DNA from 2 places in the Mesorhizobium sp. M1273 genome. Region 2 is predicted to be linked to the other one. Evidence: riboswitches for the same ligand, from Rfam matches in the RefSeq annotation. Region 2 holds a riboswitch; the other holds the start of a gene.

Region 1 (6,733 bases), on a different contig from region 2:
GGATCATGACCCCCCGCCATGCCCCAAATCCTACCCTCGAAGGCCACCTGACCTTTGCGCTCAAGTACGAGGGACTGGACCTTGCCGTCCTCAAGCGGCTGTTCCAAGTGACCGGTCCCGCGCCGATCGAGGCGCTGGTCCGTGAAAGCCCGACCGGCAGTTATGCCCGCCGCATCTGGTTTTTATATGAATGGCTGAGGGACGCGCGTATCGATCTGCCGGACGCGGAGGCCGGACGATACATTCCGGTTGTCGATCCCGAGCTGCAGTGGCCCGGACCCGACAAGACCGCTTCGCGCTATCGCGTAAGGGACAATCTCCCCGGCACGCGTGAGTTCTGCCCTCTGGTGTTCCGCACCAAGATTCTCGAAAAATTCATCGGCCTTGAACTACCGCGGCGCGCGGAGGCAATCGTAGCGGACGTGCCGCGCGACCTCCTTGCTCGGACCGCCGCCTTTCTTTTGCTCAAAGACTCGCGATCAAGCTACGCGATCGAGGGCGAGCACCCGCCGCAAGATCGCATCCAGCGCTGGGGCCGCGCCATCGGCGAAGCCGGCCGCTGGCCGATCGATCGCGATGAGCTGCTGCGTCTGCAAAGAATTGTACTTGGTGACGCTCGTTTCGTAAGACTTGGCTTCCGAAAAGAAGGAGGTTTCGTCGGTGAGCATGATCGAGACAACGGTACGCCCTTGCCCGATCACATCAGCGCTCGGCCCGAGGACCTGCCGCGGCTAATCGATGGAATGGCGGCGTTCGATCAGGGCCCCGCGCAAAAGCTTGATGCAGTCGTAGCCGCCGCAATCCTCGCCTTCGGCTTTGTCTATATTCACCCGTTCGAGGACGGAAACGGCCGCATTCACCGCTACCTAATCCACCACGTCCTTGCCATGCGCGGCTTCAATCCGCCGGGAGTGGTCTTTCCCGTCTCGGCCGCGATCCTGGACCAGATCAACGAGTACAGGGGCGTGCTCGAGAGCTATTCGCAGCGCCTTCTGCCGTTGGTGGAATGGGAACCGACGCCGCAATTCAACGTCCGGGTGCTGAATGACACCGGTGATTTCTACCGGTTCTTCGATGCAACCCCGCACGCCGAATTCCTCTATGCTTGCGTTCAGCGGACGATCGAACGGGACCTTCCCGAGGAAACCGCATTTCTGCAGCGCTACGATCAGTTCCGGCAGCAGGTGGACGCCTTTATCGACATGCCCGAGCGGTTGACCGATCTGCTCTTCCGTTTTCTTCACCAGAATGATGGCCATCTATCGAACCGCGCGCGCGAGAAGGAATTCGCCGCGCTGACCAGTGACGAGGCAGGAAGAATCGAGGCGATCTACGCGCAAACCTTTGGTGCCCATTGAAGGTGTGATCATCAGGATCGATTTTAGTCCGACGGTTTGCGATTCCCTTGTCCCTGCCTTCATCTCCGATGCTTGACTTGTCGCCGAGACATGCACGATTTTTTCCGCACGGTCTGACCGGCCGCCGATCAGCCGCGGCCAGAACGCGCTTGACAAACCGGAGCGGTCCCGTCCAACCTCACGCATTCACCAGGGGAGTCCCGGCAAGGGGCTGAGATACTGCTGGCATTCGCGGCGCAGTGACCCGTTGAACCTGATCCAGTTCATACTGGCGTAGGGACGGTGCAAGCGCTTTGCGGGAGTTTACGCCCGAGGTCCTGTTTCGGCAGGTCGACAGAAGCGTCTTTTCATCCTTCCGGCACAGAACTGGGTCTCCAATGCAACGAGCAAAGGAGCCTCAAGATGAATGCCCTCACCCCCGCCGTCTCGACGGGACCGCTGCCTGCCTCACGCAAAATCCACAAATCCGGTACCATCCACCCGCAGCTCAGGGTGCCGATGCGCGAAATCTCCGTCCATCCGACGGCAGGCGAGCCGCCGGTGACCGCTTACGATCCGTCCGGCCCCTATACCGACCCGACTGTCGAAACCAGCATCGAAAACGGCCTTGCACGGCTTCGCCATGAATGGGTCACCGCGCGCGGCGATGTCGAAGCCTATGACGGCCGCCACGTCCGGCCAGAAGACAATGGGTTTGCGGCAGGCGAGCGCCTAACACCGGAATTTCCAGTCCGCAACCGGCCACTCCGGGCCCAGACCGGCAAGGCGGTGACACAGCTTGCCTATGCGCGCGCTGGCATCATCACGCCCGAAATGGAGTTCGTCGCCATCCGCGAGAACCTTGGTCGCGAGATCCTGCACGGCAAGCTTGAGCGCGACGGCGAGGCCTTCGGCGCGGCGATCCCCGACTTCGTCACGCCTGAATTCGTCCGCCACGAGGTGGCGCGCGGACGCGCGATCATTCCCGCCAACATCAATCATCCCGAGAGCGAACCGATGATCATCGGCCGCAATTTCCTGGTCAAGATCAACGCCAATATCGGTAACTCCGCCGTCACATCGTCGATGGCTGAAGAGGTCGAAAAGATGGTGTGGGCGATCCGCTGGGGCGCCGACACGGTGATGGATCTGTCGACCGGCCGCAACATCCACAACATCCGCGAATGGATCGTGCGCAACTCGCCGGTGCCGATCGGCACGGTGCCGCTCTACCAGGCGCTCGAAAAGGTTGGTGGCATCGCCGAGGACCTGACCTGGGAGGTCTACCGCGACACGTTGATCGAGCAGGCCGAGCAAGGCGTTGACTATTTCACCATCCACGCCGGCGTGCGGCTGCATTACATCCCGCTGACCGTTGACCGGGTCACGGGTATCGTCTCGCGCGGTGGCTCGATCATGGCAAAATGGTGCCTGCACCATCACCGGGAAAGCTTCCTCTACGAGCACTTTGCGGAGATCTGCGACATCTGCCGCGCTTATGACGTCTCCTTCTCGCTCGGCGACGGCCTTCGTCCCGGCTCGATCGCCGATGCCAACGACGCGGCGCAATTCGCCGAGCTGGAAACGCTCGGCGAGCTGACGCAGATCGCCTGGGCGAAAGATTGCCAGGTGATGATCGAGGGGCCCGGCCACGTGCCGATGCACAAGATCAAGGCGAACATGGACAAGCAGCTCGCCGTCTGTGGCGAGGCGCCGTTCTATACGCTTGGACCGCTGACGACCGACATCGCGCCGGGCTACGACCACATCACTTCCGGCATCGGCGCGGCGATGATCGGCTGGTTCGGAACGGCCATGCTCTGCTACGTCACGCCCAAGGAGCATCTCGGCCTTCCCGACCGCGATGACGTCAAGACCGGCGTGATCACCTACAAGATCGCAGCGCACGCGGCCGACCTGGCGAAGGGCCACCCGGCGGCGAAAGTCAGGGATGACGCCCTTTCCCGCGCGCGCTTCGAGTTCCGCTGGGAGGACCAGTTCAACCTGTCGCTCGACCCCGAAACCGCACGGTCCTTCCACGACCAGACCTTGCCCAAGGAGGCGCACAAGCTGGCGCATTTCTGCTCGATGTGCGGACCGAAATTCTGCTCGATGCGTATCTCTCACGACATCCGCGCCGAGGCACAGAAAGAGGGCATGGCGGCGATGGCGGCGAAATACCGCGAGGGCGGCGATCTCTACGTGCCAGCGGACGAGACCGTCGCACCGCTCACGCCTCAGCCAGGTAAGCCGTCATGAAGGTGCTGATAAAGGGGGCCGGCGTCGCCGGCCTCACCGCCGCCTTCGAACTCGCCGCCCGCGGCGCGACGGTCACGGTCGCCGAGATCCGGCATGGCCTTGGAGGCAATGCGTCGTGGTTCGCCGGCGGCATGCTGGCGCCATGGTGCGAGCGTGAAAGCGCCGAGCAGCCGGTGCTGGACCTTGGACGTGACGCTGCCGACTGGTGGGATGCGGTGCTGCCGGGTCAGGTGACACGGGGCGGAACACTTGTCGTGGCCGCCCCGCGTGATGCCGGCGAGCTCGACCGCCTCGCCAGCCGCACGTCGGGCCATCGGCGTGTCGACGAAGACGAAATTGCGCTCCTGGAGCCCGACTTAGCCGGCCGCTTTCGCCGCGGATTGCTCTTTCCCGATGAGGGCCATCTCGATCCGCGCCAGGCGATGGCAGCACTTCATGACAAGCTCGCAGCCATGGGTGTCAAATTCCACTTCGGCACCGACGCCCGGCATGTTTCCGGTTTCGATCGTCAGATCGATTGCACGGGAATGGCAGCCGCCGATGACAGGCTTCGCGGCGTTCGCGGCGAAATGCTGATCCTAAACACGCCAGACTTCTCGCTGTCGCGCCCGGTCCGGTTGCTGCATCCGCGCTTTCCGCTCTATGCGGTACCGCGTGCCGACGCCCAGTTCATGATCGGTGCGACGATGATTGAAAGCCGGTCCGCCAGACCGGTCACGGCGCGCTCCATGATGGAGCTTCTGGGTACCGCCTATGCCCTCCATCCGGCCTTTGGCGAGGCCGAGATCGTTGAAACCGGTGTCGGCGTCCGTCCAGCCTTTCCCGACAATCTGCCGCGCGTCGAAATGAGCGGAGACACCGTCGCGATCAACGGGCTCTATCGCCATGGCTTTCTTCTCGCCCCCGCCATGGCGCGCCTGGCGGGCGAAATTGTCTTCAATCACGACAAACCCGTGGAGCTTGCTCATGAAACTGATGGTCAACGGCAAAGTGCATGAGGTTGCCGCCACCACGCTGGCCGAGCTGCTTGCCGCGCTTGACTATGAGGGCGATTGGCTCGCGACCGCCGTCAACAACGACCTCGTGCACAAAGCCAGCCGGGCGGAATTCCAATTGAACGACGGCGACCGGATCGAAATCCTCTCGCCCATGCAGGGAGGCTAGCATGTTCGATCTTCTCGGGACGACGCTTCCCTCCCGCCTGCTTCTCGGCACCGCTCAATATCCTTCGCCGGCCATCCTTGCCGATGCAGTCAGGGCATCGGGCACCTCGGTGGTGACCGTCTCGTTGCGCCGTGAAATGGCAGGCGGCAGGGCTGGCGAAAAATTCTGGTCGTTGATCCGGTCGCTTGGTGTCAGAATCCTGCCCAACACTGCTGGCTGCCACTCCGTCAAGGAAGCGGTCACGACCGCACAAATGGCGCGCGAAGTCTTCGGCACGCCCTGGATCAAGCTCGAAGTGATCGGCAATCACGACACGCTGCAGCCGGACGTGTTCGGTCTGCTCGAAGCCGCCCGCATCCTGTGCGAGGACGGTTTTGCGGTGTTCCCGTATACTACCGACGACCTTGTCGTCGCCGAGCGGCTGCTTGCGGCGGGCTGCAAGGTCTTGATGCCCTGGTGCGCACCGATCGGTTCCGCCCTCGGGCCGGTCAACATCATGGCGCTGCGCTCGATGCGCGGACATTTCCCTGATGTCCCGCTGATCGTGGATGCTGGTCTCGGACGGCCATCGCACGCGGCAACAGTCATGGAGTTCGGCTTTGATGCCGTGCTCCTGAACACAGCGGTCGCCAAGGCGGCCGATCCGGTCGGCATGGCGCGTGCGTTCGGCAAGGCGGTCGACGCCGGTCGAGAAGCTTTCAGCTCGGGGATGCTCGAACCCCGCGACGTCGCGGTGCCATCGACACCAACATTCGGCAGGGCGGTTTTCTCATGAAGCTCGATCCCTTCTACCTGATCGTCGACAGCGCCGCCTGGATCGAACGGCTGGTGCCACTTGGCGTCAAGCTGGTTCAGTTGCGCATCAAGGATAGGGACGAGGCCACGCTGCGGACGGAAATCCGCCGCGCGAACGGCGTCTGCGCGGTCCATGGTTGCCAACTGATCGTCAACGATTATTGGCGGCTCGCCATTGAGGAAGGCTGCGACTTCGTCCATCTCGGCCAAGAGGATTTGGCTGCGGCCGACCTGCTGGCGATTAAGTACGCCGGATTGAAGCTCGGGCTCAGCACGCACGATCATCTCGAACTGGAAACGGCCATCGCTGCCGAGCCCGACTATATCGCGCTCGGCCCCATCTATCCCACCATCCTGAAGCAGATGAAATGGGCGCCGCAAGGGCTCGAGCGGATCAGCGAGTGGAAGCATCGAGTGGCGCCGATCCCATTGGTCTCCATCGGCGGCCTCAACCCCGACCGGCTCGACGGTGTCTTCGAGGCTGGTGCGGACAGCGCGGCGGTGGTCACCGACATCACGTTGAATGCCGATCCCGAAGCGCGCACGCGAGAATGGATCGAAAAGACAAAGCCATGGCGCTGAGGCGAGAACCGCATGTGCTCGTGGTCGGCGGATCAGACCCCAGCGGTGGGGCTGGAATTGCACGTGATATCGAGACGATCTCTTCCATTGGCGTGCGCACCTGCCTGGCTGTCACAGCGCTGACGGTGCAGACGCACGAAGCCGTAATGGAAATCCATCCTTCGCAGCCCGATCTTGTGGCCGATCAGATGTGCGCCGCGCTACAGGCCAACAAGGTGGCGGCAATTAAGATCGGCATGCTCGCAACGGCTGAGATCGTCGTTGCCATTGCCGGCGTGCTGCGCGAAAATCCGCAGGTGCCGGCAGTGCTCGATCCGGTGCTGGCCTCGAGCTCCGGCCGGGCGCTTCTGGAAGCAGGTGCCATCGCTGCCATGAGGCGCGACCTGATGCCGCTTTGCTGCCTTGTGACCCCCAATCTCCTGGAGCTGGCGCTCCTTGTTGGTGCGGAACCGCCAGCCGACGAGAGCGACGCGGTGAGACTGGGACGGAAATTGCTGGCAGCCGGCGTGCCGGGCCTGCTGATCAAAGGGGGCCACGCATCAGGACCTCGATCAACCGATATTCTGTTGCGTTCCGATCAAGAACCAATCCGCTTC
Region 2 (6,733 bases):
GATTCCTGCACGTCGGGAGGCGTGAACATCTGGCAGCTTGCCAGCGCCACGGCAAGACCGGCCAGCGCCAGAAAGCGCGCCAGCGGTTTCACCCTCCGATTGTCGATGCCGGTCGGCAGATCGGCTTCCTTTCAAGTCCTGGCACGTGACCGCGAAAATCGGGCGCGATTTCCGGAAAGCATCACGCGCAAATCAAGTGCTACGGCGTCCTTCGTGCGTCCGACAGATACGAGGCAGCAAGGGCAAATCACGGCCTAGGCCGGACCAGCTCCTGGCGGACCTAGCCACACTACCTCGACCATGGCAAGCAAGCGCCGCTTCGCCTTCCGCCGGTTTGACCATAAATTATGTCCGCTTCCGGGCAACATCTCGTGATCCAGCCGCAAACGGACCCGAGCCGATATAGCGTCGGAATGCCTCCGGTCCAGCCCCGACGAAAAAATCGGCCGCGGTGCCCGTCGCGGCAACCGTGCCACCATCCAGGAAAACCATGTTTTGGCCGATACGGCGCGCATCGTCCGGCTGGTGCGTGACGAATAAGACCGTCATGCGCTGCTCCGAATGGACGTCGGCCACCAGGTCGAGCATGTCGTCGCGCAGTGCCGGTCCGAGCGAAGCGAACGGCTCGTCGAGCAACAGCACCGGCCGGTCGCGCACCAGGACCCGGGCGAGCGCGACGCGCTGCCGCTCGCCGCCGGAGAGTTCGCGCGGCAGCCGGCTTTCCTTGCCGGCAAGGCCGACGCGCTTCAGCGCTGCGGCGATTGCGGCGCGGTCAGCCTCGCTCAGCCTGAGCGAAGGCGAGCGGCCGAGCCCGACATTCTGCTCGAGGGACAGATGGGCAAACAGGTTGTTTTCCTGGAACACCATCGATACCGGCCGCGCTGATGGCGGCGCAGTGCTGACGTCGGCGCCGCCGATCAGCACGCGGCCCGACCGCGGCGTCTCGAAGCCGGCCACCAGATTGAGCAGCGTCGACTTTCCCGAACCGCTCGGCCCCATGATGGCGGTGATTTCCGACGCCGGGAAATCGACATCGAATATAAGCGGCGTTTCACCATAGCTGAACGAGACATTATCGAGCCGCACGGCCGCGCCTTTTTCCACCGAAATGGACCGTTCCGGGCTGATCGGCATCATGATTTCTCCCTCCTTCCCAGCCAGTCCGCGGCCAACACCAGCGCCAGGCAGACAAGGCCGAGCAGCAGCGCCAGGCCGGCGGCATCCTCGGTGCGGTAACTGCCCATGCGCGCCAGCAGCAGATAGGGCAAGGTCTGCACGGAATCGCTGCCGAACAGCGCAATGACGCCGAGATCGCCGAGCGACAGCGCCATGGCGAACGCGAAGCCGGTGGCGAGCGGCCGCCGCAGCGACGGCCAGTCGACCAGCCGCAACCGGTTCCAGCCCGAGATGCCAAGCTGTGCGCAGAGCCGTTCGTGGCGTTCGCTCGCCGCGTCATAGGCAGGGCGGATGGCGCGGATGGCGAACGGCATCGCCATCACTGCATTGACCGCAACGACCATGACAGGGGCGATCGCAAAGACATCGCCGACGGTGCGCAGGAGCAAGAACCAGCCGGCACCGATGACGATGGGCGGCACCACCAGGACGAACCCCGCACCGGTGTCGGCCAGGTGTTCGAGCAGCGTCCTCCTGCCGCTCCGCCGGGTGAGCGCCAGCGCCCGGCGCGCCATCACCAGCGACAGCGACAACGCCACAGAGAGCAGCGCCGACAGGAGGGAGAGCACGGCACTGGTCGCCGTCGCTTGCCGCACCGCGCTCTCGCCGGCCAGGCGGCCGAGATCGGCGCCAAGCCCGGCTGCCAGCGTGGCCGCCATCGGCCCGGCGACAAACAGCAGTGCGAGCCCGATCGCCAGCGCGTTCAGCACGGTCTCGGCCGCACCGGCTGAAAAATACCGGCGCGGCGCCACCGGCAGATTGGCGTCGCCGGTCATATTGGCGCCAAGCCGCGTCAAGGCCAGCACGACGACGAAGGTCAGGGCAATCTGCAGCAAGGTCAGCGTCACCGCCCGCGCCGGGTCGAAGTCGAAACGCAGCGCCTGGTAGATGGCAACCTCCAGCGTCGTCGCGCGCGGCCCGCCGCCGAGCGTAAGCACGATGGTGAAGGAGGTGATGCACAGCATGAAAACGAGCCCGGCAACGCCCGGCAGGGCCGCACGCAACGGCGGCCATTCGATCAGCCGGAAGGCCGGCGCAGCCCCCATGCCAAGCTGGCTCGCCAGCCGCCATTGGTTAGCCGGCACGGTCTGCAACGCCTCCAGGAACAGCCGCGTCGCCAGCGGCAGGTTGAAGAAGACATGCGCAACGAGTATGCCCGACAGGCCATAGATGCCGGGCCAGCTCTGGCCGCCTAGCGCGCCGAGCGTGCCGGCAAAATAGCCGGCGCGGCCATAGAGCGCCAAGACACCGAGTGCGGCAACAATGGCCGGCAGCGCCAGTGGCACGGCGAAAAGCTGGAGGATGAAGCCTCGCCCGAAAAAACGTGGATGCCGCGACAGGGCGCGCGCGATGAACAGCGCCGGTGCAACGGAGAGCAGGGTCGACAGCAGAGCCTGCCAGAGCGTGAAACGGACGACGCGCAAGAGATAGGAATCGAAAGCGGCGGCGGCGCCGGACAGGTCGCGTGTGGCTTCGACGACGAGCCCGGCGAATGCCCCGCCGATCAGCAGCGCGACGGCGGCGAGCGCGACGATGCCGGCAGTGACGCGGGGATCGGCCGGATGACGCGTACGCATGTCGTGCTACCCGACACTACGACAGGTGTTGATCGAAGGAAATACCTGACAATGGCCGAGCCCACCCCTCTCTGGCCTGCCGGCCATCTCCCCCTCAAGGGGGGAGATTGCGCACTCAGCCGCCTTCGCCAATCTCACAAGTGGCAGGACGAGGAGAGGCGACAAAGCTGCCGATCTCCCCCTTGAGGGCAGGGCTATCGCATTTGGATTCTTACGAAGTTGGACCCCCACCCTAACCCTCCCCACAAGGGGGAGGGAACGCTGCCGCATGCCCTTACTTCCCCTTTTGGCGCCGAAAGGCAGACAATTTGCCGAGGTCAGTGCCAACGGAAGTCTCCCTCCCCCTTGTGGGGAGGGGTTAGGGGTGGGGGTACGTCGTAGAGCGAAAGCCTCGGCGTTCCATCTGCGATAGCCGTGCCCTTGAGGGGGAGATGGCCGGCAGGCCAGAGGGGGGTGGCTTGGCGCAAACATCCGACGAGGCTTGAGCCCTACCTGCTCATCGCCGCAAGCCACTCATCGACCCAGGCCTTGCGGTTGGCCGCGACGTCTTCCGGGCTGAACAGCAGGGTCTTGGTCGGCTTGACCAGCTTGTCGAACGCCGGGTTGAGCGGCTTGTCGGTTTTGCCGGCCGGGAACATCCAATTGGTTTCGGGAATGACATCCTGGAATTTCGGTCCGGTCATGAAGGCAATGAACTTTTCCGCCAGCGGGTTCTTCGCGCCCTTGGTGGTGATCCCCGCAACCTCGATCTGCAGATATTCGCCCTCCTCGAAGGACGCCGCCTGGTAGCGCTCGGTGTTTTCGGCGACCATGTGGTAGGCCGGCGAGGTGGTGTAGGACAGCACCATCGGCGCCTCGCCCTTGGTGAACAGGCCGTAGGCCTCGCTCCAGCCCGGCGTTACCGTCAGCACCTTCGCCTTGAGTTTGGCCCAGGCTTCCGGCGCCTTGTCGCCATAGACCGATTTGACCCACAGCAGCAGGCCAAGGCCCGGCGTCGAGGTGCGCGGATCCTGGATGACGATCTTCTCTCCGGCATCGCCCTCGACCAATTCCCTGAGGCTCTTCGGCGGGCTCTTCAGTTTTTCGGTATCGTAGACGACGGCGAAATAGCCATAGTCGAACGGCACGAAAATATCGTCGCTCCAGCCGCCCGGCACATTGACGCCCGAGACGGCGCCGTGCGGCGAAAACAGGCCGGTTGCCTTGGCGTCGGCGGTTAAGTTGGTATCGAGGCCAAGTACGATATCGGCCTTGGTCGCGGCGCCTTCCAGCTTCACACGGTTGAGCAGCGCCACGCCGTCGGCGACCGAGACGAATTCGACGACGCAACTGCATTCGGCCTCGAAGGCCTTCTTCACTGCCGGTCCCGGACCCCAATCGGCGGTGAAGCTTTCATAGGTATAGACCGTCAGTCTATCCTGTGCCGATGCCTGCCCCGGCAGGGCGAGCGCGGATGCCGCAAGCAGGACAATTGAGACAAGAGAGTGGAAAAAACTGCGCATCGGCGCCTCCTTCGTTCGCGTTGAAAGGAATTGAGGCGTCGGGCTGTCCGAAACGTCTAATCCCTCCGCCGGTACAAACCGGATCAGGTTCAGCGGGTTGGCAGTCTTGCCTCTCAGCCGGTCCGCGAAGATCGCGTCCGGCACCCCGTTAGAGCGTTGCGACACATAGGCCCGGCCGAAGTGCTGCGCAAGCGGAAGTTTGCCGGACATCCAAAGCCCAGCCTTCCGTTTCGTCTGCCGTTTCATCTTCCGTTTCCGGGGCAGGGCTGGTAAGGGCCACGAGATATGAGCACATTCACCATCCTGCTTGGCGGCGATCTCATCCGCACGCCGCTGCTCGACCGCCAGGTCGAAGGCTCGCGCGTCATCGCCGCCGACGCCGGCATCGGTCATGCCCGCATGCTGGGCCTGAGGCCGGAACTCTGGGTCGGCGATTTCGATTCCGTGCCTGCCGAGTTGCCGGAGGATCTGGCCGCCGTGCCACGGCAGGTATTTCCTGCCGAAAAAGACAAGACCGACGGTGAACTCGCTATCGCCGCCGCGCTCGAACGCGGTGCGACAAGCCTTGTGCTCGCAGGCGCCTTCGGCGGCAAACGTACCGACCACATCTTCCTGCATCTGGCGCTGAGCGTCCGGCTGGCGGAAGGCGGAACGGAAGTGCTTTTGACCAGCGGCGCACAGGAAGGCATTCCTTTGCTGCCTGGAAAGACTGGCTTCGACTATGCCGACGGCACGCTGTTTTCGGTGCTCGGCTTTTCGGATCTCGCCGGCCTGACAGTCACCGGCGCCAAATGGCCGCTCGACCATGTCGAGGTTGCGTTCGGCTCGTCGCTGACCATTTCCAACGAGGTCAGGGGCCGGCTGGAAATCGCGCTGGCCGGCGGCCGGGCGCTGCTGCTCGCGCATCCCTACCCTCTTCCGGAAAGCTGAGCCCAGAAAGCTGATATGGCGCCGCCGCTTCTCAATCTCGACGGGATAAAGCTGACCTTTGGCGGCACGCCGTTGCTCGACGGTGCCGCCCTGACGGCCTCGGCTGGCGACAAGATCGCCCTGGTCGGCCGCAACGGCTCTGGTAAATCGACGCTCCTCAAGATCGCCGCCGGGCTGATCGAACCGCAGGATGGCGAAGTCTTCCGCCAGCCGTCGGCGACCGTGCGCTACTTGCCGCAAATGCCCGACATGGACGGTTTTGCGACCGTCCGCGCCTATGTCGAGGCGGGGCTCGGGCCCGCCGACGATCCCTACCGCGCCACCTATCTGATGGAGCATCTCGGCCTGACCGGCGAGGAACGGCCGAACGACCTTTCCGGCGGCGAGGCGCGGCGCGCCGCCCTCGCCCGCGTCATGGCGCCGGAGCCCGACATTCTCCTCCTCGATGAGCCGACCAATCATCTTGACCTTTCGGTCATCGAATGGCTGGAGGAGGAGCTTGCCCGCACCTCCTCGGCACTGGTCGTCATCTCGCATGACCGCCGTTTTCTCGAGCGCGTGTCACGCGCCACAATCTGGCTCGACCGCGGCCAGACCCGCCGTCTCGACAAGGGCTTTGGCTATTTCGAGGAATGGCGCGACACGGTGCTGGAGGAGGAAGAGCGCGAGCAGCACAAGCTCGGTCGCCAGATCGTGCGCGAGGAGCACTGGCTGCGCTATGGCGTGACAGCGCGGCGCAAGCGCAACATGCGCCGGCTCGGTGAGTTGCAGACCATGCGCCAGCGCTTTCGTGGTCATCGCGGCGCCGAGGGTGCGGCGACGATGACAGCCAGCGACGCCGCCGAATCCGGCAAGCTGGTGATCGAAGCCAAGAACATCGAGAAGACCTTTGGCGATCTGACCGTGGTCAAGGGATTCTCGACCCGAATCCAGCGCGGCGATCGCGTCGGTCTGGTCGGGCCGAACGGCGCCGGCAAGACGACGCTGTTGAAGATGCTGACCGGCGAATTGAAGCCGGACGCGGGCACGGTGCGGCTCGGCACAAATCTGGAGATCGCCACGCTCGACCAGAAGCGCGAAGCCGTCGACCCGCAGGAGACATTGGCGCAGTATCTCACCGACGGGCGCGGCGAGAACCTCGTCATCAATGGCGAGCAGCGCCACGTCGTCTCTTACATGAAAGACTTCCTGTTCAAGCCGGAACAGGCGCGCACGCCGGTGCGCGAGCTTTCGGGCGGCGAGCGGGCGCGGCTGATCCTCGCCCGCGTTTTGGCGCGGCCGGCAAACCTGCTTGTGCTCGACGAGCCGACCAACGACCTCGACATGGAGACGCTGGAGCTGCTGCAGGAATTGGTCGCCGGCTTTGCCGGCACGGTGATCCTGGTCAGCCACGATCGCGATTTCCTCGACCGCACCGTGACCAGCATCATCGCGCCGGATGGTGACGGCCGCTGGATCGAATATGCCGGCGGCTATTCCGACATGCTGGCGCAGCGCGGCGGCACCAGGCTGGACGACCGCAAGGCGCGACCAAAGGCCGAGACGGGC

The links. Region 2 has a riboswitch for thiamine pyrophosphate ahead of thiB (thiamine ABC transporter substrate binding subunit). Riboswitches for the same ligand answer to the same signal wherever they lie in the genome.
Region 1: it holds a riboswitch for thiamine pyrophosphate, as region 2 does, so the genes downstream of both, thiC (phosphomethylpyrimidine synthase ThiC) here and thiB (thiamine ABC transporter substrate binding subunit) in region 2, are expected to answer to the same signal.

Annotation. Positions count from the first base shown of each region.
Region 1 is NZ_JAMYLV010000001.1:34,644-41,376, forward strand. It holds gene NKH30_RS00100 (Fic family protein) at 1-1,358, shown strand, start outside; TPP riboswitch at 1,540-1,656, shown strand; gene thiC (phosphomethylpyrimidine synthase ThiC) at 1,761-3,596, shown strand; gene thiO (glycine oxidase ThiO) at 3,593-4,594, shown strand; gene thiS (sulfur carrier protein ThiS) at 4,563-4,760, shown strand; gene NKH30_RS00120 (thiazole synthase) at 4,762-5,535, shown strand; gene NKH30_RS00125 (thiamine phosphate synthase) at 5,532-6,137, shown strand; gene NKH30_RS00130 (hydroxymethylpyrimidine/phosphomethylpyrimidine kinase) at 6,128-6,733, shown strand, end outside.
Region 2 is NZ_JAMYLV010000005.1:98,977-105,709, reverse strand. It holds gene NKH30_RS07890 (M48 family metalloprotease) at 1-92, opposite strand, end outside; gene thiQ (thiamine ABC transporter ATP-binding protein) at 346-1,137, opposite strand; gene thiP (thiamine/thiamine pyrophosphate ABC transporter permease) at 1,134-2,753, opposite strand; gene thiB (thiamine ABC transporter substrate binding subunit) at 3,242-4,255, opposite strand; TPP riboswitch at 4,299-4,413, opposite strand; gene NKH30_RS07870 (thiamine diphosphokinase) at 4,541-5,185, shown strand; gene NKH30_RS07865 (ABC-F family ATP-binding cassette domain-containing protein) at 5,201-6,733, shown strand, end outside.